Regions from separate parts of the Lysobacter sp. Soil_C_15 genome, predicted to be linked through region 2. Evidence: predicted binding sites of a transcription regulator. Region 2 holds the regulator's gene; each other region holds the start of a gene.
What was found. The regulator HrcA, encoded in region 2, represses chaperone genes, less so after heat shock. The targets are predictions, from matches to a motif close to TTNGCACTCNNNNNNNNNGAGTGCNAA.

Region 1 (10,063 bases), on a different contig from region 2:
CAGCTCGTCTTCGTCCTGGTGGCTGTGCCAGGCCAGGGTGCCGTGCACCCGCGCGACCTTGACGTAGGCATCGTCGACCTCGGCGACGATCCGGGGCGACCACAGTTCGGTCAGGGCAGCGGCGATGCGTGCGGGGGAAGTGGCGGACATGCGGTTTCCTGGCGACGGGGCTGGGCGCGCGATGGCGGTATCGGCCTTACCTTAGCGCGCGCCCGCGCCGACCGCGCTCAGGGCTGGGCTTCGACCCAGGCGCGCAGCTGCGGATCGCGGATCTGCATCGCCTCGAACAGGCCGATCGCGCGCAGCGCCGGCAGGACCTCGCGGATATGGCGTTGGGCCCGCTCGCGCGCCGCGGCGTCGGCCTGCGGGTCGGCCAGGGTGCGGGCGTTGGCGAGAAAAGCGGCGACCGAGCCTTTGCGCACGATGACGCCGCCGAGCACGGCGGTATCGGCACCGTCGGCGAGAATGTCGTGAGGACGCATGCGGGGATTCCTCGAATGGAGCGGGGTGGAAGCGGGAACGCCAGCTTGGGCGCCGCGCCCCGGCTCTGCTACGTTGCCGCGGCCGAGTTCCATCGCGTTCCGGCCAAACCGGAGGCCGCCCTTGCCCGATCCTCACTCGCGCGACCTCGCCCGGCGCGACGCTTCCGCGTCCGGCCAGGCCTGGCTGAGCGCTGCGCAGGCCGACGCCGGCGACGGCCCGGCGGTGATCGCCGTGGTCGGCGATGCCCGCGGCCCACGAACGACCGCGCCGCACCGCCACGCCCGCGGCCAGTTGCTCGGCGCCCGGCGCGGCCTGCTGACCGTCGGCAGCGAGCGCGGCCGCTGGCTGGTGCCGCCGTCGGACGCGGTGTGGATGCCGCCGCAGGCCGAACATTCCTTGCGTTCGCACGGCCCCGGCTTCGCCGGCTGGAGCCTGTACGTGGCCGCGGACGCCTGTGCCGGGCTGCCGGCGCAGCCCTGCGCGCTGCGCGTGTCCGGGCTGCTGCGCGAGATCGTCGCCCGGCTCGGCGACGGCACCGAAGCCACGCCGGCGCGGGCCCGGCTGGGCGCGGTGGCGCTGGACGAGATCGCCGCCGCGGGCGGCCGCGACGGCCGGCTCGGCCTGCCGATGCCCGACGACCCGCGCCTGCTGAAGATCGCCCAGGCCCTGATCGAGCGCCCGGACGACCCGCGCGGCGCGGCCGAATGGGCGGCCTGGGCGCACCTGTCCGAGCGCAGCCTACGCCGCCGCTTCGCCGCCGAGACCGGCTACAGCCTGCTGCAATGGCGCCAGCGCGCCGGGCTGATGACGGCATTGGAACGGCTGGCCGCCGGGGTCGCGGTGACCACCGTGGCCTTCGACCTGGGCTATGCCAGCGCCAGCGCCTTCGGTGCGATGTTCCGCCGCCATCTCGGCGCCAGCCCAAGCGCCTACCTCGATGCGGCGGGGCTGGGACCGGCCGGGGCCGGGGCGGAGCCGGGCGCGCCGTAGCGCCGACGCGAACGGCGGCCGGGGGAGGGGCGGCAGGGGTACGGGCCCCAGGACACGGCCGAAGCCGGCCGGGGCGGCTTTGCGACTTTTTTCGCCCGGGCCCTTGAAAGGCGCCGGCCGCGCCTCATCTAGCGTCCAGTCCCGGCGCGTCCGGGCGCTTTCGTCCCCGGCGTTGGCACTCTCCGGTGGCGACTGCTAAAATTCCGATTCTTTTCCCGATCATTCAATCACTTACAGAGGGACGCCATGAATCTCAAGCCGCTTTACGACCGCGTTGTGGTCAAGCCGATCGAAGCCGACGAAATCTCGGCCGGCGGCATCATCATCCCCGACGCCGCCAAGGAAAAGTCGACCAAGGGCGAAGTCGTCGCGGTCGGCGAAGGCAAGGCTCTGGACAACGGCAGCGTGCGCGCGCCGAAGCTCAAGGTCGGCGACAAGGTCATCTACGGCCAGTACGCCGGCAGCACCTACAAGCAGGACGGCGTCGAATTCAAGATCCTCAAGGAAGACGACGTCCTCGCGATCGTCGGCTGAAAGCCGGGAATCGGGAATGGGGAATCGTGAAGCGCTTGCGCTGACGAACCCGCCCCGCCCGATTCCGCCCGCTTTCGCTCGTCCCATTCCCGATTCCCCATTCCCTATTCCCGGAGTCAGCAACAATGGCTGCTAAAGAAATTCGTTTCGGTGAAGACGCTCGCGCCAAGATGGTGCGCGGCGTCAACGTGCTCGCCAACGCCGTCAAGGCCACCCTCGGTCCGAAGGGCCGCAACGTCGTGCTCGAGAAGAGCTTCGGCGCGCCGACGATCACCAAGGACGGCGTGTCCGTCGCCAAGGAGATCGAACTGGCCGACAAGTTCGAGAACATGGGCGCGCAGATGGTCAAGGAAGTCGCTTCCAAGACCTCCGACAACGCCGGCGACGGCACCACCACCGCGACCGTGCTGGCCCAGGCGCTGATCCGCGAAGGCATGAAGGCGGTCGCCGCCGGCATGAACCCGATGGACCTCAAGCGCGGCATCGACAAGGCCGTGACCGAAGCCGTCGGCGAGCTGAAGAAGCTGTCCAAGCCGTCCTCGACCTCGAAGGAAATCGCCCAGGTCGGCACCATCTCGGCCAACTCCGACGCCAACATCGGCGACCTGATCGCCCAGGCGATGGACAAGGTCGGCAAGGAAGGCGTGATCACCGTCGAAGACGGCTCGGGCCTGGAAAACGAACTCGACGTCGTCGAGGGCATGCAGTTCGACCGCGGCTACCTGTCGCCGTACTTCATCAACAACCAGCAGTCGATGTCGGCCGAGCTGGACGACCCGTTCATCCTGCTGCACGACAAGAAGATCTCCAACGTCCGCGACCTGCTGCCGGTGCTGGAAGGCGTGGCCAAGGCCGGTAAGCCGCTGCTGATCGTCGCCGAGGAAGTCGAAGGCGAGGCGCTGGCGACCCTGGTGGTCAACACCATCCGCGGCATCGTCAAGGTCTGCGCGGTCAAGGCTCCGGGCTTCGGCGACCGCCGCAAGGCGATGCTGGAAGACATGGCCGTCCTCACCGGCGGCACCGTGATCTCCGAAGAAGTCGGCCTGCAGCTGGAAAAGGCCACGATCAAGGATCTGGGCCGGGCCAAGAAGATCCAGGTCTCGAAGGAAAACACCACCATCATCGACGGCGCCGGCGAAAGCTCGGGCATCGAAGCGCGCATCAAGCAGATCAAGGCGCAGATCGAAGAGACCTCTTCGGACTACGACCGCGAGAAGCTGCAGGAGCGCGTGGCCAAGCTGGCCGGCGGCGTTGCGGTGATCAAGGTCGGCGCCGCGACCGAAGTCGAGATGAAGGAAAAGAAGGCCCGCGTCGAAGACGCGCTGCATGCCACCCGCGCTGCCGTGGAAGAAGGCATCGTCCCGGGCGGCGGCGTCGCGCTGCTGCGCGCCAAGGCCGCGATCGCCGGCCTGAAGGGCGCCAACGAAGACCAGAACCACGGCATCCAGATCGCCCTGCGCGCGATGGAAGCGCCGCTGCGCGAGATCGTGACCAACGCCGGCGACGAGCCGTCGGTCATCCTCAACAAGGTCATCGAAGGTTCGGGCGCCTACGGCTACAACGCCGCCACCGGCGAGTACGTCGACATGATCGAAGCCGGCATCCTGGATCCGACCAAGGTCACCCGCACCGCGCTGCAGAACGCCGCGTCGATCGCCGGTCTGATGATCACCACCGAAGCGATGGTCGCCGAGCTGCCGAAGAAGGACGAGCCGGCGATGCCGGGCGCCGGCGGCATGGGCGGCATGGGCGGCATGGACTTCTGATCCGTACCGTTCGCCGTTCGCGCGACACGAAAAACCCCGCCGCGAGGCGGGGTTTTTTTTGCCCGAGGCGCGCTGTCGGGTTAGGTCCGCGCCGGTCGGATTCGCCGCCGCAGGCGCACGGCGTCGCCGTGGCGCAGGGGAGCTGGCCCGGCTGGCGACGGGCGTCGCGGCGAAAGGCGGTTAGGCATGCGGGCGGAGCTCGTCCGTGTAGACGAATATGCATCGCGAATCGATCGTCTATACCGCTCGTCGGATAGATGCGGACATCTCGCGGCACATTCGACAAGTCACATTTTTCGTGCGCGATAGTGCGCCCGTCGGCCGACAAGGACGGGAAGCGGAATGGGATTGCAGACGAGGTATCGGCGCGCAAAGGCATTGCGCAATGTGCACTGGCTGGGCGCGATGCTGGCGATCGCGGCGGCGCCGGTAGCCGCGCAGCAGGTCGTGTACGACCCAGCCAACTTTGTCGAACAGGTGCGCCAGGCCGCGGTCGACGCAATCGAGTTCGGCAAGACCGCGCAGCGCTGGAGCGAGACCGCCAGCCACTACCAGCAGCAGCTGATTCGCGTGCAGCGGATCAATTTCAGCCAGACCCGGATGCACGACGACTTCCCGCCGCGCGCGGCCGATCACGGCATGGCCGACCTGTGTCCGGGCGACTCCGCGCCGCGCGAGCCGGTCGCGGCGGCGCTCAGGCTGGCCTTGCCCAGGCTCGACGGCAATCTGGTCAGCGAGCAGCTGACCCTGTGCCAGCGCCGGGTTTATGCCGAGAACATGAAGTACAACGAGTCGGTGCAGATGCTGCGCACCCTGGTGGCGCGCAACCGCGAGTTTGAGTCGATCGAGCTGCAGCGCGACGCCGCCGGCACCAGCCAGGGCGCCCTGGCCGCCAACGACAACGAAGCCCATCGCTTCATGCTGCGCACCTCGATGGAGCTGGACTACTGGCAGGCGCGGATGAAGGCCTACGACGACTACATCGCTGCGCTCAAGGCCGACCAGTCGCGCCTGGCCAAGCGTGCGCTGGACGGCAACAAGGGCACGCTGATCGGCAACGTGATCCAGGCGGCGCTGTTCGCGGCCGCGTTGCGCCATTGATCCGGACGGAGAACCCATCGCAATGGACCTGCCGTCGCTCGCAGACCTCGCCCCATGGCTGGCCCCGCAGTCCCAGTCGGGCTTGGTCGACTATGCGTTCTACAAGCTGATCAACAACTATTTCACCGAAGAGATCAACGCCTTCGGCTTCGCCCTGATGAAGCGCATGATGAGCTGGGTCGCCAGCGTCGCCTTCACCCTGGCCACGCTGTATTTCCTGATCATGGGCTATCGCGTCGCCACCGGGCAGTCGCGCGAGCCGATGATGGGGCTGGTGGTGAGCGGGATGAGGGTCGCGCTGATCCTCGGCGTGGCCACCACGATGAGCTTCGCCAGCCTCGACCTGTACCGCCTGCTGACCACCGGCCTGGACCAGGAGATCCACGAGGCGGTCAGCGGCAACCGCGGCCAGACTGCGGCGGAGGCGGTGGACCAGAACCTGGCCTACATGCAGATCGCGATGAACGCGATCGACGCGGTGCGGATCGTCGACGGCGACGATGAGACCCGCGAACAGAAGTCGCGCGCCCTGCTGATGGCCGGATTCGGCACCGCCAGCGTGCCGATGACGGTCGGCGCGCTGATGCTGATGTACAAGTTCGGCATCGCCTTCTTCGTCGGCCTGGCGCCCTTGTTCATTCTGTGCCTGATGTTCGACCAGACCCGCGACCTGTTCCGCAAATGGCTGATGTCGGGCATCGCCACCTTCTTCTCGATGGCGGCGCTGAGCATGATGTCGGCGATGGCGCTGAAGCTGACCGGCAAGGTCGCGGCCGCGTTCTGGGCCGCCAAGGCCGCCGGCATCCTCGGCCTGGAGGCCGAAGGCATGTCCTCGCTGGCGATCCAGCAGGGCGGCCTGGGCCTGATCCTCACCGTCGCCCTGATCACCGTGCCACCGATGGTGGGGATGTTCTTCCATGGGGCGCTGGGGAACTTCCTGCAATTTCCAGCATTTGGCAGTGGCGGCCAGACGCAGGGGGATAGGCCGTCGGGGCATGGTCGGGCGCTGGCTGGCGCAGCATCACCGAAGCAGTACCCTGACGAGACGACCTATGGCGCTAGCAAAGCCGGAACCAGCTACGACCAAGGCGCAAGACGAAGCTACCCCTCGGCGGTCGAACCGGTGAACCAGGACGAGATCAGAAAGAAATGAAAGCCTCGGTCTTGATTAAGGCGATAGTCCTGTACGGCATTGCCCTTTCGGTAAGCGCCGAGGGTGGGTGTCCTCCAGGCATGATTCCTTACCGAGGATCGGATGTGGCGTCCTGCGGTCCAATTCCCACCTCGGGAAACGATGTCCCTAGCGGACCGGTGTGGTCGAACCGCTGGGGGGCTGTGGCCAGCGATCCGAACAACGGCGTCATGGGGGCGGTTGCGAACCGACGAAAAAGGGATGTCGCTGAAAGAGCCGCGATCAAGGAGTGTGAATCTCGTGGCGGGATAAGCTGTCTGATCGAGACTTCATACAGCAATCAATGCCTCGTCACGATTCAGGGAAAAACGGGCGTGACTCATTCCAAGTCGAGTTCAGTCGAGCAGGCGGAAAAACTCGGTATGGATGCGTGCGCGAAGCGCGGCGATCCCGACTGCCATGTCTACTACCAGGCCTGCAGCCTTCCGGTTCGGATTCAATAAGGCGCCAAGATACCGGTTGCTAGCGGAGCGGCGACGATGGATTCTCGTTTATTGCCGCCGCTCCACCATGGTGTCGCCGAACATGATGTCGGCGATGGCGCTGAAGCTGACCGGCAAGGTCGCGGCCGCGCTCTGGGCCGCCAAGGCCGCCGGCATCCTCGGCCTGGAAGCCGAAGGCATGTCCTCGCTGGCGATCCAGCAGGGCGGCCTGGGCCTGATCCTCACCGTCGCCCTGATCACCGTGCCACCGATGGTGGGGATGTTCTTCCATGGGGCGCTGGGGAATTTCATGCAGTTCTCGGCGTTTGGGGGGCAGGGTGGAGCAGGTGTAGCACACACTGGATCAGCCGGGCCGACCGAGCCGGTACGGGGCATTCCGCATAACCGCGACACCGGTGCTCCGCAAATGGAGCGAATGCAAGGATCTAGCTACGATCCAAGCGTCAGAGTGGTGCCAAGTGGAAATTTTCTCAGCCAAAATGAGATCAAGAAGAAATGACTAATAGCGCCCTTCGCTCGGCGACAGCGATATGTCTCTTCGCCATCTCTGGCTGTTTGCTTGCGGAAGGGGGATGCCCGGCTGGAATGATTCCGGCCCAAGGAACTTCGATTTCAACTTGCGCTCCGATACCTTCGGTGCCTGGAGAGTCCGTTCCCGCGGGGCCGAAGTGGAAGTCGCGGTGGGGTGCGATCGCGGCTGACGAAACACTGGGGATAATGGGCGCGGTCGCCGACCGTGACAGTAAGCGAAAAGCATCCAGCGACGCGTTATCGGAGTGCCGCATTCGCGGTGGAGTAGCCTGCAAGGTCAAGCTTGCCTACCACGATCAATGCGTGGCCACAGTGCAAGGTGCGACTGGGGCCAATAACGCTCATGCGGAATCTACGAATTTGGCGGTCCGTATCGGCATGGACGCATGCCGAAAGCGCGGTGACGGCGACTGCCATGTCTACTACCAGGCCTGCAGCCTTCCGATCCGTATCCGCTGAGCGTCAGCAAACAGGCCTTTCGGGGCCTTAAGATTCTTTGCGGTGGTGGTTCTGGCGACGACGCGAGCACGGCCGGAATAACGCCAACGAATGTACGCGTCCGCCGCAGCTCTACATTTCGAAGCGAGTAGGCCAACATCGAAGCAAGGATGCGCTCGACAAAGTCGAAGACGGGGACGATGGCCATCGCCAAGGCGCTAGCCATGATCGGGGGTGTCATGCAGAAGGCGGTTGTCCCAGCGGCCTGATTGCCTATGGCAGCGGGGACGTCGCCTCTTGCGGCCCGATCCCGGTCTCCGGCGACACCTGGGCCGCCGAGCCGCAATGGCGGATCGCTGGGCGCGATCGCCGGCGACGCGGAACGCAAGGTCTTGGCGGCCGCGGCCGGGCTCGCTCGCCGGCGCGCGGCGGAGGAACGGGCCGTCGGGGCGTGCCGGGCGCAAGGCGGCCGCGGTTGCACGGTCCAGATGACTTATCGCAATCAATGCGTGGCGACGATCCGGGGCGTCGCGGGGACCGAGCACATCAGGGCGGTGTCGGCCGAGCATGCCATCGGGGTGGGCATGGCGCTATGCCGCAAGCGCCGCGACGGCGATTGCCGCGTCCACTACCAAGCCTGCAGTTTCCCGGTTCGCTTACGCTGACCCGAGCGGTACGGCTCGCAACCGGCCAAGGCGCCGTCGACGCGGAGATGCCCGCAGTCCGGCGATTTACTCCCGCCCCGCCCACCCCGGACAATGACCGCAGGCCCTCTTCCGGTGGTTTCCATGTCCCGATCCCCCGTCGCCTGGCTCGCGCTCGGCCTCGCCGTCCTGCTCGGCAGCGGCTGTGCCGTGGTCAAGGTCAAGGAGCGCGCTTTCGGCGAGGTCGCGGTCGAGCGCAGTATCGATGCGCTCAGCGGCGACCGGCTTAGCGCCTCGGCGGCGAGCGTGCTGGGTTCGGCTGGGCTGGATCCGGAGGCCTGCGCGCGCGAGCCGGGGCCGTGCATCGAGCAGTTGCGCTCGCTGGCGCCGGTCGAGGACTGGCTGGCGGCTTCGGCGGAACTGCAGTTGCTGCGCATGAACGCCTTGCCGGCTTCGGTGAGCCGGGCGGCGGAAAGCGCCGGCCTGGCGCGCAAGCCGGTCGAACCGGCCGCCATCGCGGCGCCGGACGTGGCCGACGACGCGCGCACCGCGGCGGCGATCGAGGCTGCGCGTTATGCCTACGCCTACCTGTTTCTGACCCCGCGTACGCCGGAGCAGCGGGTGTTCGAGGCGCGGCAGGAGCGGATGCTGCGCTTCTACAACCGCGCCGTCGATGCGGTCGCCCAGGCCGCGTTCGAGGCCAGCCGCGGCCAGGTCGGCGCCAGCCCGGTGCGGGTCGGCGGCCTGGAGTTGCGCATCGCCCTGCACGGCTACGAATCGTCGGAGATCGAGCAGCAACCGGAGGCGTTGCTGGCCTCCGACACCCTGGGCTTCGACAATCTGCGCGCGGTGTACCGCCGCGACGGCTTCGGCACCTCGCTGGTGGCGGTGTTCCCGCGCCGCGCGCCGACGCAGGGGGCGGCGGCGGAGAACGTGCCCTATCGAGATACCCGCTACCTGCCGGTCACCGCGACCCTGCGCTTCGGCGGCGATTCGCTGGACGCGCTGCTGGCCGAGCGCAGCGCGCGCATGGACGTGTACAACCCGTTCCGGATCGAAAGCGAGACCATCGCCGGGCGCAGCGTGCCGCTGGCGGCGAACTATTCGGCCGCCTACGGCATCTGGCTGGCGCGCTCGGAACTGGCGCGGCTGAGCCTGTCGAGCCTGCTGCGGCCGAAGCAGGCGCGCGCGTTCTCGCCGCGGGTCTACCTCAACCAGCCCTACGATCCGGACAAGCGGGTGATCGTGCTGGTGCACGGGCTGGCGAGCAGTCCGGAGGCCTGGGTCAACCTGGCCAACGAACTGCTCGGCGACGAGACCCTGCGCCGCAACTACCAGCTGTGGCAGGTGTTCTACCCGACCAACCTGAGCATCCTCGGCAACCGCGCGGCGATCGAATCGGCGTTGGCGCGAACCTTCGCCCACTACGATCCGCAGGGCGACGACATCGCCAGCCGCGATGCGGTGCTGGTGGGCCACAGCATGGGCGGGGTGATCTCGCGACTGCTGCTGAGCGACAGCGGCGACAAGGTGCGCGAGGCCAGCCTGAGCGGTTTCGACGCCGCCACCGCGCAGCGCCTGCGCGATGATCCGCTGGTGCGCGAGCTGACCGTGTTCCGGCCGATGCCGCAGTTCGGCCGCGCCGTGTTCCTGGCCTCGCCGCATCGCGGCGCGGTGGTCACCGACGCTTGGCCGCTGCGCATGGTGCGCAAGCTGATCCGGCTGCCGTTCGACGTGTTGCGCGATACCGCCGAACTGATCCAACGCAGCCAGCTCGATCAGGACCAGCTGCAGAAGATCGGCTTCCGCAAGGGCCGTCCGCCGACCGGGCCGGACGATCTCAGCCCGAATTCGTTGTTCATGCGCAGCACCGCCGGGCTGACCCTGGAAGCCGGCCTGCCGTACCACACCGTGGTCGGCTGGCGCGATCCGAAGCTGCCG
Region 2 (10,063 bases):
CTCGACCTCGCGCCGGCGCTGCGGCGTGGATGGCGGCGCGCCGCAGCGCAGGCCGTCGCGCTGGAAACCGTGCTCGTCGACGATCTGGATCAGCGGCTGGCGCTGGTAGCCCTCGGCGCCGGCCACCACGGTCTCGGCATCGCCGGCGGCGGCCGGCCCGACCAGCAGCGACGCGGCGACCGCAGCGGCTGCGAACATCCCGTTCTTGCCCATGATCTGCCTCCCGGAAAGTAAAAACGCCGCGGATCTGCGGCGTTCTCACTGTGCTCCGGCGCCGGCCCGGCCTGCAGCGCGATTCGCGCCGCAGGCCCGGCGCGGAGCGCGGGCGGCATCACAGATTGGGAAACATCAGCTCGGCCAGGCCGTAGCGCCCCGGCGCCTGATGGGCGACCCGCAGCGCCGCCTCGAGCGCGCCGCGGGCGAAGATGTCGCGGTTGGTGGCGCGGTGGATCAGCTCCAGACGCTCGCCGGCCGCGGCGAACTGCACCGTATGTTCGCCGACGATGTCGCCGGCGCGCAGGCTGGCGTAATGCGGCGCCGCGCCGCGGCCGATCTCCGCCGCCGCGCCCAGGTGCAAGGCCGTGCCGGAGGGCGCGTCGAGCTTGCGGGTGTGGTGCGCCTCGACCACGTCGCAGTCCCAGCCCGGCAGCGCCGCCGCGGCGCGCCGGACCAGCTCGGTCAGCACCGCCACGCCGAGGCTGTAATTGGCTGCCCAGACCACCGCGATGGCGCTGGCGGCCTCGTTGATCGCCGCGTTCTGGGCCGAGCTCAGGCCGGTGGTGCCCGACACCAGGGCCTTGCCGCGCTGCGCGCACAGCGCCAGCACCGGGTCGAAGCCCTGCGGCAGGCTGAAATCGATCGCGACGTCGAACGCCGGCGCGCCGTCGAGCTCGCTGGAGGCGAACTGCGGCACGCCATCGACCACCCGCTGGCTCGGCTGCGAACGCGAGAAAGCGGCGACCACCTGCACGTCGTCGCGCTCGGCCGCCAGGCGCAGCAAGGCCTGGCCCATGCGCCCGGAGGCGCCGTGAATCAACAGTCGTAGGGGTGCGCTCATGCGCGCAGGCTACCGGCTGCGCGGCCGCGACGGCAAGCGCGGCCGCGGCGCCTATTGCTGGTACACCACCTGCGCCTTCAGGTTCGGCCGAACCTTGCGGGCGAAATCGCGGTAGCTGCGGTTGTACTCGTTGCTGCACACCGGCCCGGCGGTCGCATCCTCGATCACCCGGCTCGCCTCCAGCACCTGGCCGTCGAGCTTGTAGCGCGCGACGTAGCTGGAGTCGCCCGAGCGCAGGCTCAGGTCCGGCGGCACCGCGATGACCTTGACCGTCTGCGGAAACTCGATCCGGTAGATTTCCTCCGAACGGCCGCCGCCGCAGGTGCCGTCGCCGGTCAGCTTGTCCAGCGCATCCGTGCCGGCGCTGCCGGTCAGCGCCGCCACCGGCATCGGATTGAAGAACAGCGGACCGAGCGGGAACGCGCCCGGCATCGGCATCGCGTCCTTGACCTCGAACTCGGCGCGGTAACGATGCTCGGCGCGCAAAGGCTTGGGGTCGTCCTGGGTGAAAGTCCCCTGTGCGGTCAGGCCGCTGGACTGGAACAGCTTCTTGACCATGTCCTTGGCGTCTTCGGCGCTGAGCTCGCGCAATCCGGCGCGGGTGCTGATCGCCGGCAAGCCGGCCAGTTCGACCTCGACCTGGCCCTTGACCGAACCGTCCTCGAGGATGACCAGCCGGCTGACCATGCGCTGGCGGTTGCGCAGCGGCGCGAAGCCCGGCGTACGCGCGGCCAGGTCCGGCCGGTCGATGCGCAGCACCGGCTTGCCGGCGATGACCGCCGGCAGCTCGCCGAAGGGAATGCCCTTGGCGGTGGCGTCGACGTACAGATCGAACTGCGGCAGATAGTTCAGCACGTGATTGACGCTGGCCACCACCGGCACCGACGGCAAGCTGTAGACGTTGCCGGCATTGATCAGGGCCTGGGTCGATTCGATGCCCTTGGCCGACAGCAGCGCCTGCAGCAGGGTGGCGTGGTCTTTGCAATCGCCGAGACGGTTATCGAGCACGAAGGCCTGATCGCGCGGCACCACCGCGCCCAGGCCGATGCAGTTGCCGCCGTAGTCGATCTGGGTCGACACCCACTCGTACAGGGCCTGGGCCACCTCGCGCGGGGCGGTCTTGCCGGCGGCGATCTCGTCGGCCAGCTTGCGCACGCGCGCGCTGGGCTCGGCCTTGGGCAGGGCCCGCGCCGCGTAGGCGCGGGCGATGTCGGCATAGCCAGGGAAGGTCGAGAAGGCGAAACCGGGGAAGCGCTCGATCTGGTACACCGAGTAGTCGTTGGTCTCGTCCTCGACCGGTTCGCGGTTGCGGTAGCTCCATTCGATCAGGCGGCGGCCGCCGGCGACCTCGTCGCGCACGGTCTTCAACCCGCCGAAACCGCGCGCCTGCGCGGTCAGCGCCGCCGGAGCGTCGATGCGCACGCGCACGTCGCCGTAGTAACGCTCGCTGCCGCCGAAGCTTTCGATCTCGGAAAAATGGCCGTCGAACATCGGCTGGATCGCGGTCAGGCGGTAATCGATCACCACCGTGTCGCCGACCGCGACCTCGGGGAAGACCACGCTGGTGGTGGCCCGGTCGGAGAACGCCGGACCGCCGCCGGCGCGGCCCTGGTGGGTCTCGACCTGGTAGTTCGACTTGGGCACTTCGACCCGGCGTCCGTCGGCTTTCTGGGTGTAGGCGGCGATCACGTCCAGGCGCTGCAGGCTGGCGCTGTAGCTGATCGAGCGGTGCTTGGCCGCCTCGACCGCGCGCTCTTCCATCACCTTCACCGCCATTTCGCGCCGCTCGCTGTAGGCGCCGTCGGGTTCGATGCGGTAATCCACGTGCAGACGCTCGATCCGCATCGGCTCGGCTTCGGCGGGCTTCGCGGCCGGCGCCTGGGCGGCGGCGGGCGCGGGCGTTTGCGCGGCTTGTGCGCCGGCCATGCCGGCCGACAGACTCAAAGCGATCGCGGCCGAGAGCCGCAACATGATGGTAGGCATCCTTTCGTCCCCGTTTCCCTGAAAGACGGCGCCGGACCGCGTCCGCGCACCGCGCCGCGATGGCGGCGCGCCTGTTCTACCACATCGCCGCGACGCCGCAAGCGGTCGCGAACGATGACGGATCCAGGCACATTGAATCGGCGGCGCGGGGTCGCGGCCGCGGCTTGCGACCGAAGGACATTCCCGCGGGACGCCGCTCCTACCCCAAGGACGCGGTTTCGATCGGTGGCAAGGCGGCCGACGGCGCTGCGCGTCCCGGGTCGCGGCTTATGCCGCTGCTACAGGAAGCGGCGACGCCCTGTCGTTCCTCCACGACGCTTCGGCTGCGCCCCCCCCCTTTGAAAAAAGGGGCCAGAGGGATTTGCCGTTGCCGTTGCTCACGGCTTCGACAGCTATTGCTGTTGCTTTCGCTTCCGCCCCCTGCTCAAGGCCGGTGGAACTGCGCCAGCGAGCGGCGCAGCGAGCCGCCGTCGGGCGAGATCAGGTCGGCGATGCGCCAGCAGCCGCGCTCGTGGACGAACAGCAGCTGCGCGCTGCGCTCGCTGCGTTCCTCGCCCAGCTCGAAGCGATAGGCCACCCGCACCCGGTCCCGGCCCTCGGCCTGGAAACGCGGGTCCACCGCTTCGCCGTCCTGTGCGCCGAGCCAGGGATCGGCGTCGATCGCGCACAGTTCGCCGCCGTCGCGGCAGGCGTGTTCGCTGCGCAGCAACGCCAGCAGCGGCGCGGCGACGGCGTCGCCCAGGCGCTGCGGCGCCTGGTCCCAGAACAGGTAGTGCGAGCGATAGAAGGACTGCGCCACCGCCGTCGGCGTGGCGCCGCTGCAGGCGGCCGCAGCCGGCAACGCGGCCGCCAACGCCAACACGAAGGCGACTGCCCTCGCCGCCCGGCGGGCGAGCGCAGGCCGCGCGATCGGTGTCCGGTTCGGCGTTGCGTGGCGTAGCGGCATCAGGGACTCCATGTCGATGGGAACGAGGCAGCGAGCGTTCGGCGAGGCGCTGCGGATCGCGACGCCTTGCTCTCGGGCGTGCTTTTCTAGCACATCGCTGCGTTCCTGCCCGCCGGCGCGCGCAAGCCGCCACATCGAGCGAAGAATCGTATCGAACCGGATGCCGAGGCCGCGGCCGATCGTGTGCGGGTTGCCGCATCGCGCCTGCGTTTTGGCACCTCGCTCGGGCCGGTGTCGACGCTGTCGGGAGCGCCACCGCAGAAAAGACCGCCTGGCGGCCCTGTCCAGATCCAGCAGCGAGCGGCACGGCGCGCCGCCCGGCCAGGAGGTCATTCGGAACCACCGCCGCAAAAAAAGAAAGGACCGCATGGGCGGCCCTTTCCAAATGCGAACGGCGCAGCACGCCGCCCGGCTCAGGACGTCATCCGGTCCCAGAAGCCCTTGACCCCGTCGAGGAAGGTCGAGGAACGCGGCGAATGCCTGCGCGCGCCGTCGCCGACGAAGGTGGCCTCGAACTTCTCCAGCAGCTCGCGCTGCTCGGGAGTGAGGTTGACCGGCGTCTCCACCGCCACCCGGCAGTACAGATCGCCCGGACGGCGGCTGCGCACCGATTTGACGCCCTTGTCGCGCAGGCGGAACAGCTTGCCGCTCTGGGTCTCGGCCGGAATCCGCAGCTCGACCTCGCCGTCCAGGGTCGGCACCCGGATCGAGTCGCCGAGCGCGGCCTGGGAGATCCGGATCGGCACTTCGCAGTGCAGATCGTCGCCCTCGCGCTGGAAGATCTCGTGCTCGCGCACGCGCACTTCCACGTACAGGTCGCCCGGCGGCGAACCGGCCGGGCCGGCCTCGCCTTCGCCGGTCAGGCGGATCCGGTCGCCGTTGTCGACGCCGGCGGGAATCTTGACCTGCAGGGTCTTGGTCCGCTCCACCCGGCCCTGGCCGTGGCAGTCGCCGCAGGGATTGGCGATGGTCTGGCCGCGCCCGTTGCAGTGCGGGCAGGTCTGCTGCATCGAGAAGATGCCGCGCTGGAAACGCACCTGGCCGCGGCCGTTGCAGGTGGTGCAGGTCTCGACCTTGCCGTCGGCCGAGCCCGAGCCCTTGCAGGTCTCGCACTCGTCCAGGGTCGGGATTTCGATCTGCTTCTCGACTCCGCCGACCGCTTCCTCCAGCGACAGCTCCATCACGTAGCCGATGTCGGCGCCGCGGCGCGGACCGCGCGCTCCGCCGCCGCCGGCACCGCCGAAGATGTTGCCGAAGATGTCGCCGAAGATATCGCCCATGTCGGCGAAGCCGGGACCGCCGGCGCCGCCGCCCATGCCGTGCTCGAACGCGGCATGGCCGTGCTGGTCGTAGGCCCGGCGCTTGTTGGCGTCGGACAGGACTTCGTAGGCCTCCTTGCACTCCTTGAACGAGGCTTCGGCCGCCTTGTCGCCCGGATTGCGGTCCGGGTGGAACTTCATCGCGCAGCGGCGGTAGGCCTTCTTCAGGTCGTCGTCGCCGGCGTTGCGCGCAACGCCCAGCACTTCGTAGTAATCGCGTTTGCTCATGGGCTGGGAATCGGGAGTTGGGAATCGGGAATGGTTGGATCAAAAGCCAACGGCGCGGCGTGCGCGCCGTGAGCTACGGATACGAGAACGGGGAACCGGGTTCCTGACAGGTCGCGGCGCTCGCCGCTGCTCCCATTCCCGATTCCCCATTCCCCATTCCCGGCTTACTTCTTGTCGTCCTTCACTTCGGTGAACTCCGCGTCGACCACGTCGTCGGACTTGGCCGAGGCGGCGCCGGCGTCGCCGGCCGGGGCGTCGGCATGGCCGGCGCCGGCGGCGGCGAACAGCGACTGCGCGGCCTCTTCCAGGGCCCGCGACTTGGCCTCGATCTGGGCCTTGTCGTCGCCCTTCATCGCCGTCTCCAGCTCGGCGATGGCCGACTCGGCGCGGCCGATCGCCTCGCCCGGCAGCTTCTCGCCGTGCTCCTTGATCGCGCTGCGGGCGCTGTGGATCAACGCGTCGGCGTGGTTGCGGGCCTGCACCAGCTCATGGAACTTCTGGTCTTCCTCGCGGTTGGCCTCGGCGTCGGCGACCATCTTGGCGATCTCTTCCTCGGACAGGCCCGAGCCGGCCTTGATCTCGACCTTCTGTTCCTTGTTGGTCTTCTTGTCCTTGGCGCTGACGTGCAGGATGCCGTTGGCGTCGATGTCGAAGGACACCTCGACCTGCGGCATGCCGCGCGGCGCCGGCTCGATGCCGGACAGGTCGAAGCGGGCCAGCGACTTGTTGTAGCGGGCCTGCTCGCGCTCGCCCTGCAGCACGTGCACGGTCACGGCCGACTGGTTGTCCTCGGCGGTGGAGAAGGTCTGCGAGGCCTTGGTCGGGATGGTGGTGTTCTTCTCGATGATCTTGGTGAACACGCCGCCCAGGGTTTCGATGCCCAGCGACAGCGGGGTCACGTCGAGCAGCAGCACGTCCTTGACGTCGCCGGCCATGACGCCGCCCTGGATCGCCGCGCCGACGGCGACGGCTTCGTCCGGGTTGACGTCCTTGCGCGGCTCCTTGCCGAAGAACTCGGCCACCGCCTGGCCGACCTTGGGCATGCGGGTCTGGCCGCCGACCAGGATCACCTCGCTGATGTCGCTGGCGCGCAGGCCGGCGTCGTTCAGGGCGATGCGGCAGGGCTCGATGGTCTTCTTGACCAGGTCCTCGACCAGCGACTCCAGCTTGGCCCGGGTCAGCTTGATGTTGAGGTGCTTCGGACCCGAGGCGTCGGCGGTCACGTACGGCAGGTTGACTTCGGTCTGCTGCGAGGACGACAGCTCGATCTTGGCGCGCTCGGCCGCGTCCTTCAGGCGCTGCAGGGCCAGCGGATCCTTGCGCAGGTCGATGCCCTGGTCCTTCTGGAACTCTTCGACCAAGTAGTCGATGACGCGCTTGTCGAAGTCCTCGCCGCCGAGGAAGGTGTCGCCGTTGGTCGACAGCACTTCGACCTGCATCTCGCCGTCGACCGAGGCGATCTCGATGATCGACACGTCGAAGGTGCCGCCGCCGAGGTCGTACACGGCCACCTTGCGGTCGCCGCCCTTCTTGTCCATGCCGTAGGCCAGCGCGGCCGCGGTCGGCTCGTTGATGATGCGCTTGACTTCCAGGCCGGCGATCTTGCCGGCGTCCTTGGTCGCCTGGCGCTGGCTGTCGTTGAAGTAGGCCGGGACGGTGATCACCGCCTCGGTGACCGGCTCGCCCAGGTAGGCTTCGGCGGTCTTCTTCATCTTGCCCAGCACTTCGGCCGAGATCTGCTGCGGCGCCATCTTCTTGCCGTCCTGGGTCGCGACCCAGGCGTCGCCGTTGTCGTGCGGGACGATCGCGTACGGCACCAGGCCGAGGTCCTTCTGCACTTCGGCGTCGGTCATCTTGCGGCCGATCAGGCGCTTGACCGCGTAGAAGGTGTTCTTCGGATTGGTCACCGCCTGGCGCTTGGCCGAGGCGCCGACCAGGACTTCGCCGTCCTTGGTGAAGGCGACGATCGACGGGGTGGTGCGATCGCCTTCGGAATTCTCGATGACCTTGGCCTTGCCGCCTTCCATGATCGCGACGCAGGAATTGGTCGTGCCCAGGTCGATGCCGATGATCTTGCCCATTGCTGTGCTCCCTCTCGAATGCTTTGGAATTTAAGGGGCGGGGCGCGCTGGGCGCCGGCCGCCGATGTCCGTTATCTGGGGCCCGGTGCCGGGCAGTTCAAGCGCCCGTGCCCTGCCCCGTCGGTCCCGGTACCGGCCCTTCGCCGGTCCCCGGACGCAGGTCTCACGCGTCCTGGCTGACCACCACCAGGGCCGGCCGCAGCAGGCGCTCGTTGAGCAGCCAGCCCTTCTGGTAGACCTGGACCACGTGGTTCGGCGCCACGCCCGGTGCCGGCACCAGGCTCATCGCCTGGTGGTGTTCGGGATTGAACGGCTGGCCGGCCGGGTCGACCGCGACCAGGCCGTTGTCGGCGGCGACCTTGAGCAACTGGCGCAGGGTCAGTTCCATGCCCTGGCGCAGCGCGCCGCTGTCTTCGCCGGCCGCGGCCAGGCCGGCCTCCAGGCTGTCGATCACCGGCAGCAGATCGCCGAGCAGGCGTTCGTTGGCGAACTTGCGCGCCATCTCGATGTCGCGCGCCACGCGCTTGCGCTGGTTATCCAGCTCGGCGCGCTCGCGCAAAGAGTCTTCGCGCAACTTGCCCAGTTCGGCGCGCAGGGCGTCCAGTTCGGACACTTCTGCGGCCGGCGCCTCGTCCTGGGCGGCCTGGGCCGATTCGGGGTTCAGATCGTGTGAGTTCATGCTGGTTCCTGGCGGTCCATCCGCGACAGGGGCAGCTATGGGGCCGCGCCGGCGCCATTCAAGTGCCGGGATCTGCGCCGATCGGCCGGGATCGGCGCCGAGCCGCGGGGTTCGTGAACGGCTGCGCGGTCCGGTCGGCCGGAGCGAAACGCCGTAGCGTTTGCTGTTCGCTCCGTTGCGAAAGGGGGGCTGGGGGATTTGCTCCTGCCTTCCGGGCCGCTTGCGCCGGCCAGCGCGGGTTCGCGGTCGCGGCTGGCGCCGCTCCTACCCGGGAACGCCATCGCCTTTGCTGTTCCCTCTCTGAAAAAGAGGCGCTGCTCTTACAAGGAGCCGGGGTGTTGCGGGGGCTCGCCGCCCTCGCCGGGCTGGAACGCATCGCCGAGCGCGTCGGCGGCGGCCTGCACCACCGGGATGACCCGGTCGTAGGCCATCCGGGTCGGCCCGATCACCCCCAGCACCCCCAGCACCCGGCCGCCGGCGGTGTACGGCGCGGTCACCAGCGACACCCCTTCCAGCGGCGCCAGCCCGGTTTCCTCGCCGATGAAGATCCGCACCCCCGGCGCGCGCACGGTGCGCTCGAGCAACTGCAGGATCTCGCGCTTGCGGGCGAAGGCCTCGAACAGCTCGCGCAGCCGGTCCAGGTCGGCCAGCTCCTGCAGCCCCATCAGCCGGGTCTGCCCGGCCAGGACCATGTCGTCGCCGTCAGGCGCCAGCACCTGCTCGGCCAGCTCCACCGACTGGGCCAGCAGGGCCTGCATCTCGGCCTGGGCATGGCGCAATTCGTGGACCAGGGTGGCGCGGATCTCGGCCACCGGCCGACCGGCGAAATGAGCGTTCAGGTAATTGCTGACCCGCTCCAGCTCGCCGCCGTCGTAGGGCCGGCGAGTCTGGATGATGCGGTTCTGCACGTCCTGGTCGGCGAACACCAGGATCGCCAGCACCCGTTGCGCGTCCAGCGGCACGAAGTCGATGCGCCGGAACGCGAACTGCTCGCGCTTGGGCACGCTGACCACGCCGACGAAATGGGTCATCGCCGACAGCAGCTCGGAAGCGCTGCCGAGCAGGGCCTGGGTGCCCGAGCCGGCCGGCAGTTCGCTGCGCAGCCGCGCGACCTCGCCCTCCGGCAGCGGCCGCACCTGCAACAAAGAGTCGACGAACAGCCGATAGCCTTGCGCGGTCGGCACCCGCCCGGCCGAAGCGTGCGCCGCACTCAGCAGCCCGGCCTCCTCCAGGTCGGCGAGGATGTTGCGGATCGTCGCCGGACTGACGTCCAGCCCGGCGTGCCGGGCCAGGGTCTGCGACCCGACCGGCTCGCCGCTGTGGATGTAGCGGCCGATCAGGGTGCGCAGCAACTGCCGCGCACGCGGGTCGAGGACGGGTTCGGGCGTTCGGCGGGTCATTGGTGTCGATATAGGCGTCGAGGCGAGGAGACGCAAGGCTTCGGCTGCAGCGGGACTCGGGATTCGGGACTCGGGACTCGGAGAAGCCGAGGCGCAGTAGTCGCCCCCCGTCCTTGCTCGCCTTCAACCTCTCGGCCCCGCCCCCCCACTTCGAGTCCCGAGTCCCGAGTCCCGCAGCGCCGCAGCCGCAGCCGCAGCCGCAGCCGCAGCCGCAGCGCACAGTCTCACCTGGTGACCCGCCATTGCCCTACCCTGCGCCGCTGTCCGTCTCCCATTCCCAGGCCGCCGGCCCTCAAGGCACAATCGCCGCCGCATGCTCGCCCATCTCTCGCTCAAGCAATTCGCCGTCGTCAGCGCCGCCGAACTCAGC
Region 3 (10,063 bases), on a different contig from region 2:
TGCTGATTCCGGCGGTGATGCTGACCAGCCCGGTGGTGGTGACCTTGCAGGTCGGCAACTTCCAGCTCGCCGCGATCGCGCTGTCGGTGCTGGCGATGATCCAGTTCGAGCGCGGCCGCAACCTCAGCGGCGGCCTGTTGCTGGGTTTCGCCGCGATCAAGCTGTTCCCCGGCCTGCTCGGCGTGTATCTGCTGGCGCGGCGGCGCTGGGCCGCCGCGGCCTGGACCGGCGCGTTCGCCGCGCTCTACACCGTGCTGGCCTATCTGTGGCTGGGACCGCAGCCGTTCGAAGCCTTCCTGCACTACCAGGCGCCGCGCATCGCCAACGGCGAGGCTTGGGCGTTCCTGGAGATCGAAGGCCTGGAGTGGGTCAGCGCGATCAACCAGTCGATACCGGGACTGGTGCTGAAGGCCAAGATCCTCGGCGCGCAGGGAATGGACCGGGCGACGATGGGCGCGGTGGCCTGGGTCTGGACCGGCGCGGTGGTGGTCGCGGCGATCGTCGCCGGCCTGCGCCACGACGCGATGTCGCGGCTGGAACGCGCCGCGGTCTGGATCGCACTGCTCGGGCTGGCGGTGTTCCGCAGCCCCTTCGTACCCGACCACAGCGGCCTGTTCGCGCCGATCTGGCTGTGGAGCCTGATCGCCGCGGCCTGCCTGCCCAGCCCGCGCAGCGCGGCGCTGCTGGCGCTGGGCTGGCTGGCCTGCACCGCGGTGCTGCCGGTCGGCGGCGTGCCGCTGCCGGAGGTGCCCGCGCGCATCGCCCTGGCCACCGTCGTGCAGGCGATCGCGATCGGCCTGTGCCTGTGGCCGGTGCTGCGCCGGCCCGGCCTGCGCTCGCCCAGCGCGCGCTTCTGGCGCGCCGACGATTCCCAACGACCGGTATCCGCCGCCATGGACGGCGATGTCCGGGATCTCCCGATTTCTCTGACGACCAAGGCGGAACACTGATGCGTCGCGTTACTTTGTGCACCACCCTGTTGGCGCTGCTCGGCAGCGCGTTCCCGGCCCTGGCCGACGATGTGCTGAACATCCCGCGCGCCGAGCACGCGCCGCGGCTGCAGGACTACATCGGCGGCGTGCCGTCCGACGCCGGCGTGGAGGTCAAGGACTTCCGCCAGAACAAGCCGGGCGACGGCGTGCCGTCCTCGCTGGACACGCGCGCCTACCTGTCTTACGACGACCACCATCTGTACGTGGTGTTCGTGTGCAAGGACGACCCCAAGCAGGTGCGCGCGCGCATCGCCCGCCGCGACGCGGTGTTCGGCGACGACGGCGTGCAGCTGATGCTCGACACCTACCGCGACAAGCAGCGCGCGTTCGTGTTCACGGTCAATCCTTACGGCGCGCAGATGGACAGCCGCTACACCGAGGGCCTGGGCTACGACTTCAATTTCGACACCCAATGGGTGTCCGACGGCCGCCTGACCGACGACGGCTACGTCGCGGTGATGCAGATCCCGTTCAAGAGCCTGCGCTTCGAACGCGGCGACGCGCAGAACTGGGGCATCGCGATCAACCGCATCATCCCGCGCACCAACGAGTTCGTGTACTGGCCCTACATCACCGAGCGCAAGGAGGGCTTCGTCCAGCAGTTCGCCGCCGCGCGCATCGCCGACGAGATCCAGCCCAGCCGCAACATCCAGCTGATTCCGCACGTCACCTACCGCGACGCCGAGACCTTGGGCGTGGATTCGGCCGGCCGGCCGTCGATGCGCGGCCACCGCCGCAGCGAGGTCGGCGTCGACGCCAAGTTCGTGGTCAAGGATTCGATCGCGGTCGACCTGACCGTCAATCCCGACTTCAGCGAAGTCGAGACCGACGAGCCGCAGGTGATCGTCAACGAGCGCTTCGAGCAGAGCTTCGTCGAGAAGCGGCCGTTCTTCCTCGAGAACAGCGGCATCTTCGGCCTGCCGGTGTCGCTGTTCTACTCGCGCCGGGTGGTCAATCCGCAGTACGGCGCGCGCGTCACCGGCCGGCTCGGCCGCTGGGCCTTGGGCGGGCTGCTGATGGACGACGAGTCCGCCGGCCTGCTGCTGTCGGGCAAGGATTACGGCAAGACCGGCAAGATCGGCGTGGCGCGCCTGCAGCGCGACGTCGGCGAGCAGTCCAACGTCGGCTTCCTGGCCTCCGACCGCAGCGTCGGCGACCAGTACAACCGGGTGTTCGGCCTGGACTCGCGGATGAAGCTCAACGACAACTGGCTGCTCAACGCCCAGGCGATCAAGAGCAAGTCGCGCGAGGAGGGCGATGTGCGCCGCGACGGCGACCTGCTGTTCGCCCAGGCGATCCGCGGCGGCCGCGACTTCACCTTCGATGGCCAGTACATCGACATCTCCGACGACTTCGAGGCCGAGCTCGGCTTCGTGCCGCGCGTGGGCATCAAGCAGCTGTACCAGAAGTCGGGCTATCTCAAGCAGTTCCCCGACGCGCCGTGGCTGGTCAACATGGGCCCGACCCTGACCGCCTACCGCACCTGGGACCAGAACGGCGACACCCAGGACTGGAGCGTGGAGCCGGGCTTCGTGGTCAACGGCCTGCGCCTGACCAAGATCGAAGGCAATCTGATCCGCGGCTACGAGTACTTCGGCGGCCGCGATTTCTACATGGACGGCTTCAAGGTCGGCGTCAGCAGCGAGTGGTTCAAGTGGCTCGGCGGCGAAGTCAGCTACACCCAGCGCGAGACGGTCAACCATCTGCCGGCGCCGGGGCTGGATCCGTTCCTGGCCGACGAACGGCTGTTCAAGCTCAAGTTCACCCTCAGCCCGTTCGCCCAGTTGCGCATCGACCAGTCCTTCATCTGGGACGAACTGCGCACGCGCCACTCGATCGTCGGCCGCGATTCGGACTCCAAGGTGTTCCGCAGCACTCAGTCCTTCACCAAGATCAAATACCAGTTCAGCCGCTTCTGGGCCGCGCACGTGATCTTCGACTACAAGGCGCTGGACTCGGACACGAACCTGTTCCTGATCCCGCGCGACAAGAAGCTGGTCACCGACTTGCTGGTCAGCTACTCGCCCAACCCCGGCACCGCCTTCTACCTGGGCTACACCGACCAGCAGCAGAACCTGCGGATCAACGAGAACCCGGCCTTCGTCGCCCGCACCCGCGACCTGGACCTGCACAGCGGCAAGCAGCTCTTCATGAAGTTCAGCTACCTGTTCAACTTCTGAGGGCGACCGGCCGCGCCGGGCCGCCTGCGGTGCGTGCCGGCCGTGGGCGGGCCGGGAGAGGATTCAGCCGCCGGCCGGCCTGGCCGGCGGATACTGCGTGCCTGGCCCGCTCGCGACCGGCCCGGCCTTCACGGCTTCTTTTGCAAGTGATTGATATCAAAGCATTTCGGCCCGGCGCCCGCTGGGCCGGCCGGAGCCCCTCCTGCGACGGCGCGCCCGTTTCCTCGTTCCAATCCCGCAACACTGCGGAACTTCCCCCGCCTTTAGCAGTCGTATAACCCGACTGCTAAGATGACCCCCATGACCGCTATCGCCCAATCCACCGCTCTAGTCGCCAACAACCTGCCTGTGCCCAGCGCGCTCGGTTCGCTGGACGCGTACATCGGTGCCGTGCACCAGATTCCGGTGCTCTCCGCCGAAGACGAGCAGGCCTTGGCCCGTCGTTACCGCGAAGGGGAAGACCTCGACGCGGCCCGCGAACTCGTTCACTCGCACCTGCGCTTCGTGGTCCACGTGGCCCGCGGCTACAACGGCTACGGCCTGCAGATCGGCGACCTGATCCAGGAAGGCAACATCGGCCTGATGAAGGCGGTGAAGCGCTTCGATCCGGACCAGGGCGTGCGCCTGGTGTCGTTCGCGGTGCACTGGATCCGTGCCGAGATGCACGAGTTCATCCTCAAGAACTGGCGCATCGTCAAGGTCGCCACGACCAAGGCGCAGCGCAAGCTGTTCTTCAACCTGCGCAGGAGCAAGTCGCGCCTGGGTTGGATGAACGCCGAGGAAGTGCGCCTGGTCGCCAAGGACCTCAACGTCTCCGAACGCGAAGTGCTGGAGATGGAGTCGCGCCTGTCCGGTCGCGACATCGGCTTCGATGCGCCGTCCGACGAGGACGACGATCACGCGCCGCCGTCGCCGGCCGCCTACCTGCGCGCCGCCGACGAAGATCCGTCGCAGTCCTACGAGCGCGAAGACGAAGAGGACAGCCAGCTGGCCCTGCTGCGCGAAGGCCTGGCCGGCCTGGATGCGCGTTCGCGCGACATCGTCAAGCGCCGCTGGCTGGATGCCGACAGCAAGATCACCTTGCAGGAACTGGCCGACGAGTACGGCGTCAGCGCCGAGCGCATCCGCCAGATCGAAGCCAATGCGTTGAAGAAGATGCGCGGCCTGTTCTCAGCCTGAGCGTTTCGGCCTGAGTGTTTCGGCCCGAGCGCCGCGACAAATCCAGCGTCCCACGAACGGTCCGGGCAACCGGGCCGTTCGCGTTTGCGCGCGCGGCGTCGGAACACAGCCCGGCGCAAGCCGCGGATATCGGCGGCCGCGCGGCGGGACTAGCCTGCGCTCTCCTTCTAGCGAGAGTTCCGCCATGATTTCCTACCGCATCGCCGGCCTGTCGCCGCAACCCTATGCCGCGTTGTTCGCGCTCGACGACGCCGACCTGGCGGCGCACGACATGCGCCGCGTGGTCGCCGATTCGCCGCGCGGCTATCCCTGCCGCGTGTCCCTGGTCGATGCGGCGGTGGGCGAAACCGTGTTGCTGCTGACCCACGAACACCAGGCCCAGGGCCCGTACCGCGCCAGCGGTCCGATCTTCGTGCGCGAGGCCGCGAGCCGGGCGCAGACGTACCAGGATCGATGGCCGCCGGTGCTGCTGACCCGCTACCTGTCGCTGCGCGCTTACGACGGCCAGGGCTGGCTGCGCGAGGCCCGGGTAACCGACGGCGCGCAAGGCGAGCAAGCGGTGCAGGAACTGTTCGCCGATCCGGCGATCGTGCGGGTCGCCGCCCACAACGCGCGGTACGGTTGCTTCCTGTGCGCGATCGACCGCGCCTGAGCGCGGCTACGCGCGTTGCGCTGGCGGATCGGCGCCATTCCCGGTGGCGCCGGCGATGCGCCGGCGCGCGCAGCGCCGGTTGAGAACTGGAAGCGGCGTCGCAGGCCCCCGCGCGCGCGCTTGCCGGGCCGCGAATGCGGCGACCAGACTGCGCCGCCGGCTCCGTCCGGAGCCGGCGCACTTACCCAATGGAGGGGTACATGCACGCCAAGAAGATGCTGGTCGCGGCCGGGTTCGCCGCGTTGATGGCGCTGTCGCACGCACCGGCGCGGGCCGGCGACGTCAACGCCGCGGTGTTGAGCTGCTACGTCGATACCTTCGCTTTGGACACCCTGCGGGCGAACGTCTGCGTCGCTACCTGGACGCCGAACCGGGCCAACAACCCGACCATCGCCCATTTCGAAGTGACCGGCCTGCAGGCCGGCAACTACGGCTACAGCTGGAGCAACCTGGAAAGCGGCGGCCCGGCGCCGGCCTGCGGCAATACCCGCAGCTGCAACGTCCGCATCGCCACCGAGACCAACGGCGACGGCGAAGCGCGCCTGGCGGCGACGGTCACCGACCTGGATACCGGCGCGGTGCGCACGGTGAGCGCGGTCGCGTACTACTACGACGGCTGGCATTAAGCCGGCACGGACGACCGCTTCGACCGAACCGGGAACGCGCCGTCGCGGCGACGTTCCGCCGATCGCGTGGAAAACCTTCCACGCACGCAAACCAATGGAGGGGTTTATGCAAACCAGCAAGACCTGGGTGTTGGGCGCAGCCTTATCGCTGCTCGCCGTGGGCGCAGCGACGCAACCGGCGCGCGCCGGCGACGTCAGCAACGCGGCGGTGACCTGCTTCGTCGACACCTACGCCTTCGACGTGCCCGAAGTCGGCAGTTGCAGCTCGATCTGGCGGCCGGGCTCGGCGAACAATCCGAGCACCGCGCTGTTCCAGGTGACCGGGGTCGGCGCGGGCAACTACGCCTACGCCTGGCGCGACCTGGAGAACAACACCGTGCCGGCCGGCTGCGGCAATGCGCCCTACTGCGAGAAGCTCATCTATACCGACGTTTACGGCGACGGCCAGGCCACCTTGCAGGTGACCATCACCGACCTGGACACCGGCGCGGTGCGGCAGGTGCAGGCCACCGCGTTCTACTACGACGGGTTCACCTGATCGGCGCCCGGCCGCGCGGGCTGCGAGGCCGGCGGGCGAGGACGAGGGGCGCCTTGCGGCGCCCTTCGTTTTGGCTGCCGGCCGATCGCGGCGCCGGTACCGGACCGAGCGTCCGGCTCAGGACGGATCGGGCTTGCCGCCGAAGATGATCCGGGCGTGGCGCTGATAGGTGAAATACGCCCACGACCAGTTGAGCATCACCAGCAAGCGGTTGCGGAAGCCGATCAGGAAGAACACGTGGGCGGCCAGCCAGAACGCCCAGGCCATGAACCCGGAGAAGCGCAGGCCGCGCAGGTCGACCACCGCGGCGCGGCGGCCGATGGTGGCCAGGTTGCCGTAGTCGACGTAGCCGAACGGCGCGATCGTCTCGCCGCGCAGACGGGCGCGGATCGCGCGGGCGACGTAGCTGCCCATCTGCTTGGCCGCCGGCGCCACGCCCGGCACCGGCCGGCCATTGGCTTGCTGCAGGCTGGCCAGGTCGCCGGCGACGAAGATCTCCGGGTGGCCGGGCACGCTGAGATCGGGCTGCACCTGCACCCGCCCGGCGCGGTCGCGCGGCGCGTCGAGCATCGCGCCCAGCGGCGAGGCGGCGACGCCGGCCGCCCACAGCACGGTGCGCGCGGCGACGGTCTCCTCGCCGAGCCGGTAGCCGTCGCCGTCGATCGCCGCGACCGGCATGCCGGTGACGACTTCCACGCCCAGGCGTTCCAGCTGCGCGCGCGCCTTGGCCGACAGCGACTCGGGGAAGTTCGCCAGCACCCGCGGCCCGGCCTCGATCAAGCGCACCTTGGCCTGCGCCGGATCGATCCGACGGAACTCGCGGCGCAAGGTGTGGCGGGCGATCTCGGCCAGGGTGCCGGCCAGCTCGACCCCGGTCGGGCCGCCGCCGACCACGGCGAAATGCAGCCAGGAGGCGCGTTCGGCCTCGGTCTGCGCGGCCTCGGCGCGTTCGAACGCGAGCAGCACCCGGCGCCGGATCAGCAGCGCGTCGTCGAGGGTCTTCAGCCCGGGCGCGTTCGCCGCCCATTCGTCGTGGCCGAAGTAGGCGTGGGTGGCGCCGCTGGCGAGCAGCAGGTAGTCGTAGCCGATCGCCTCGCCGTCGGCCAGGCGCAGCTGGCGCGCGCCGGCGTCGAGGGCGACGACTTCGCCCAGCCGCACTTCGACGTTGGCCTGCTTGCGCAGGATGTGGCGCAGCGGCGCGGCGATGTCGGGCGCCGACAGGCCGGCGGTGGCGACCTGGTACAGCAGGGGTTGGAACAGATGATGGTTGCGGCGGTCGATCAGGGTAATGCGCACGCCGGCGCTGGCCAGCGCGCGCGTCGCCCACAATCCGCCGAACCCGCCGCCAACGATGACGACGTGTTTGCGCGAATCGCTCATGGCCGTTGGGTCTCCGTCAGCCGCGCAGGCGTTGCGCGAGCAGGTCTTCCAGCTTGCGCTGGTCGGCGGCGAAACGGCGGATGCCGTCGGCGAGCTTGTCGGTCGCCATCGCATCCTCGTTGTGCTGCCAGCGGAAGGCGGCCTCGCCGAGCGCCGGCTCCGGCGCGGCGCGGGCGCCGTCGTCGATCAGCGCGCGCGGCACTTCGCCCGCGCCGGCGTCGAGTTCGGCCAACAGCTCCGGCGAGATGGTCAGGCGGTCGCAGCCGGCCAGGGCCAGGACTTGTCCGGTGTTGCGGAAGCTGGCGCCCATCACCACCGTGGCGTAGCCGTGGCGCTTGTAGTAGTTCCAGATCCGGGCCACCGACTGCACGCCGGGGTCGTCCTGCGGCGTGGCCGGCTTGGCCGCGCCGTTGGCCAGGTGCCAGTCGAGGATGCGGCCGACGAAGGGCGAGATCAGATAGACCCCGGCCTCGGCGCAGGCCACCGCCTGGGCGAAGGAGAACAGCAGGGTCAGATTGCAGTGGATGCCTTCGCGTTCGAGCCGCTCGGCGGCGCGGATGCCTTCCCAGGTCGAGGCGATCTTGATCAGCAGGCGCTCGCGGCCGATGCCGGCGCGTTCGTACAGTTCGACGATGCGCCGGGCCTGGGCCAGGGTGGCGTCGGTATCGAAGCTCAGGCGCGCGTCGACTTCGGTCGAGACGCGGCCGGGGATCAGTTTGAGGATCTCGCCGCCGATCGCCACCGCCAGGCGCAGGCCGGCGTCGCCTACCCGGTCGGCGATGTTCCCGCCCTGGGCGGCGGCCAGCGCCGACTCGATCAGCGGCGCGTAGGCGGGCAGGGACGCGGCCTTGAGCAGCAGCGAGGGGTTGGTGGTGGCGTCGAGCGGACGGAAGCGGGCGATCGCCTCGATGTCGCCGGTGTCGGCGACTACCGCGGACAGCGCGCGCAGTTGTTCGAGCTGGGTCATGGGGATAGGTTTCGTCGTTGGGTTCGCGGCCATTTTCGCCGATCGCGATGGCGGCGTCATGAGCGCGCCCTGAGCGGCGCGCGGCGACGGTCGTGCCGCAACCGCGGTTGCGCTAGGCTGGCCGCAGCGGGACCGGCCGGAGCGGCCGGACCGGACGCGAGGAGAAGCGGGCATGGCGGCTGAGGAAAAACGCATCGCGTTGCTGATCGACGCCGACAACGCGCCGGCGGCGAAGATCGAGGCGATCCTGGCCGAGGTGGCCCGTTACGGCGTGGCCAACGTGCGCCGCGCCTACGGCAACTGGAAAAGCCAGAGCCTGAAGGGCTGGGAAGCGGTGCTGCACGAGTACGCGATCCGGCCGATGCAGCAGTTCGCCTACAGCAAGGGCAAGAACGCCTCCGACATGGCGCTGGTGATCGACGCCATGGACCTGCTGTACGCGCGCAACCTGGACGGGTTCGCGATCGTCTCCAGCGACGCCGACTTCACCCCGCTGGTGATGCGGCTGCTGACCGAAGGCGCCAAGGTCTACGGCTTCGGCGAGCAGAAGACGCCGGAGCCGTTCGTCAACGCCTGCTCCAAGTTCACCTATCTCGAAGCGCTGGGCCAGCCGGCCGGCACCGACGCGCCGGCCGACGAGGCCCCGGCCACGCCGCCGCGCAGCGCCGGCGATCTGCGCAGCGACACCCGCTTGGTGCGGATGCTGCGGCGCGCGGTCGATGCGGTCGCCGGCGACGACGGCTGGTCGCACCTGGGCGCGGTCGGCCACCAGATCGGCAACCAGGCTTCGTTCGACTCGCGCAATTACGGCTATCGCAAGCTCAGCGACCTGATCGAGGCCAGCGGCCTGTTCGAGCTGCGCCGCGACAACCAGATCGTGTGGGTGCGCGACAAGCCCAAGGGCAAGGGCGCGGCCAAATCGCCGCCCCAACCCGCCGCCGCGCCCGTCGCCAAGCCCGCGCCGGCAGCGCCCGCGGCCGGCAAACCCAGGCTCAAGGCCAAGTAAGCGACGCCGGACGGCAGCGCCCAGGATCGACATCTCTTCAAGGACGAAATGAGCACGGCCACGCTTCCGCCGCCCGCCCGCAGCGACCTGCCGACCCGTCGCCAGGCCTTGCTGTTCGCCTGCAAGGCCTGGGGCCTGCGCACGATCCGGTTCTGGCGCGATGCATGCGATCCGCAGCGCCCGCGCGCGCATGCGCCGTCGCCCGCGTTGCGCGACGCGCCGGTGTTGGCCGAGTTCGACGGCGCGCTGTGGCCGCGCGACGAGGCCGACCCGGTGCTGGTCGCCGGCAAACTGCAGAACCTGCGCGTGGCATTGCGTCGGCTCGACGGCATCGAGGTGCCGGCCGGGGCGGTGTTCGGTTTCTGGAAGCAGGTCGGCCGCGCGACCCGCTCGCGCGGCTACGTCAGCGGCCGCGAGCTGCGCGAGGGCTGCGTGATTCCGGCGATCGGCGGCGGCCTGTGCCAGTTGTCCAACGCCTTGTACGACAGCGCGGTGCGCGCCGGCCTGGAGGTGGTCGAACGGCACCGCCATTCGCGCACGCTG

Region 1: AC3A57_RS14475 (co-chaperone GroES) is a predicted target of HrcA. The motif match lies at 1,646-1,672, and genes of this name have one in related genera.
Region 3: rpoH (RNA polymerase sigma factor RpoH) is a predicted target of HrcA. The motif match lies at 3,436-3,462, and genes of this name have one in related genera.

What each region holds. Positions count from the first base shown of each region.
Region 1 covers NZ_JBDGIR010000005.1:363,119-373,181, forward strand. Annotated here, with positions in the region: gene AC3A57_RS14460 (cupin domain-containing protein) at 1-150, opposite strand, end outside; gene AC3A57_RS14465 (hypothetical protein) at 228-482, opposite strand; gene AC3A57_RS14470 (AraC family transcriptional regulator) at 604-1,473, shown strand; gene AC3A57_RS14475 (co-chaperone GroES) at 1,720-2,007, shown strand; gene groL (chaperonin GroEL) at 2,133-3,773, shown strand; gene AC3A57_RS14485 (hypothetical protein) at 4,161-4,874, shown strand; gene AC3A57_RS14490 (TrbL/VirB6 family protein) at 4,897-6,027, shown strand; partial or broken gene AC3A57_RS14495 (DUF4189 domain-containing protein) at 6,207-6,509, shown strand; gene AC3A57_RS14500 (hypothetical protein) at 6,604-7,008, shown strand; gene AC3A57_RS14505 (DUF4189 domain-containing protein) at 7,095-7,499, shown strand; gene AC3A57_RS14510 (DUF4189 domain-containing protein) at 7,754-8,143, shown strand; gene AC3A57_RS14515 (esterase/lipase family protein) at 8,267-10,063, shown strand, end outside.
Region 2 covers NZ_JBDGIR010000002.1:319,494-329,556, forward strand. Annotated here, with positions in the region: gene AC3A57_RS05320 (zinc metalloprotease) at 1-213, opposite strand, end outside; gene dapB (4-hydroxy-tetrahydrodipicolinate reductase) at 332-1,057, opposite strand; gene AC3A57_RS05330 (DUF3857 domain-containing protein) at 1,109-3,040, opposite strand; gene AC3A57_RS05335 (hypothetical protein) at 3,465-4,319, opposite strand; gene dnaJ (molecular chaperone DnaJ) at 4,400-5,533, opposite strand; gene dnaK (molecular chaperone DnaK) at 5,698-7,614, opposite strand; gene grpE (nucleotide exchange factor GrpE) at 7,778-8,293, opposite strand; gene hrcA (heat-inducible transcriptional repressor HrcA) at 8,614-9,693, opposite strand; gene recN (DNA repair protein RecN) at 10,007-10,063, shown strand, end outside.
Region 3 covers NZ_JBDGIR010000001.1:578,661-588,723, reverse strand. Annotated here, with positions in the region: gene AC3A57_RS02495 (glycosyltransferase family 87 protein) at 1-950, shown strand, start outside; gene AC3A57_RS02490 (carbohydrate binding family 9 domain-containing protein) at 950-3,172, shown strand; gene rpoH (RNA polymerase sigma factor RpoH) at 3,473-4,351, shown strand; gene AC3A57_RS02480 (DUF1203 domain-containing protein) at 4,536-5,003, shown strand; gene AC3A57_RS02475 (hypothetical protein) at 5,204-5,629, shown strand; gene AC3A57_RS02470 (hypothetical protein) at 5,736-6,167, shown strand; gene AC3A57_RS02465 (NAD(P)/FAD-dependent oxidoreductase) at 6,285-7,547, opposite strand; gene tal (transaldolase) at 7,564-8,514, opposite strand; gene AC3A57_RS02455 (NYN domain-containing protein) at 8,687-9,520, shown strand; gene AC3A57_RS02450 (VanW family protein) at 9,569-10,063, shown strand, end outside.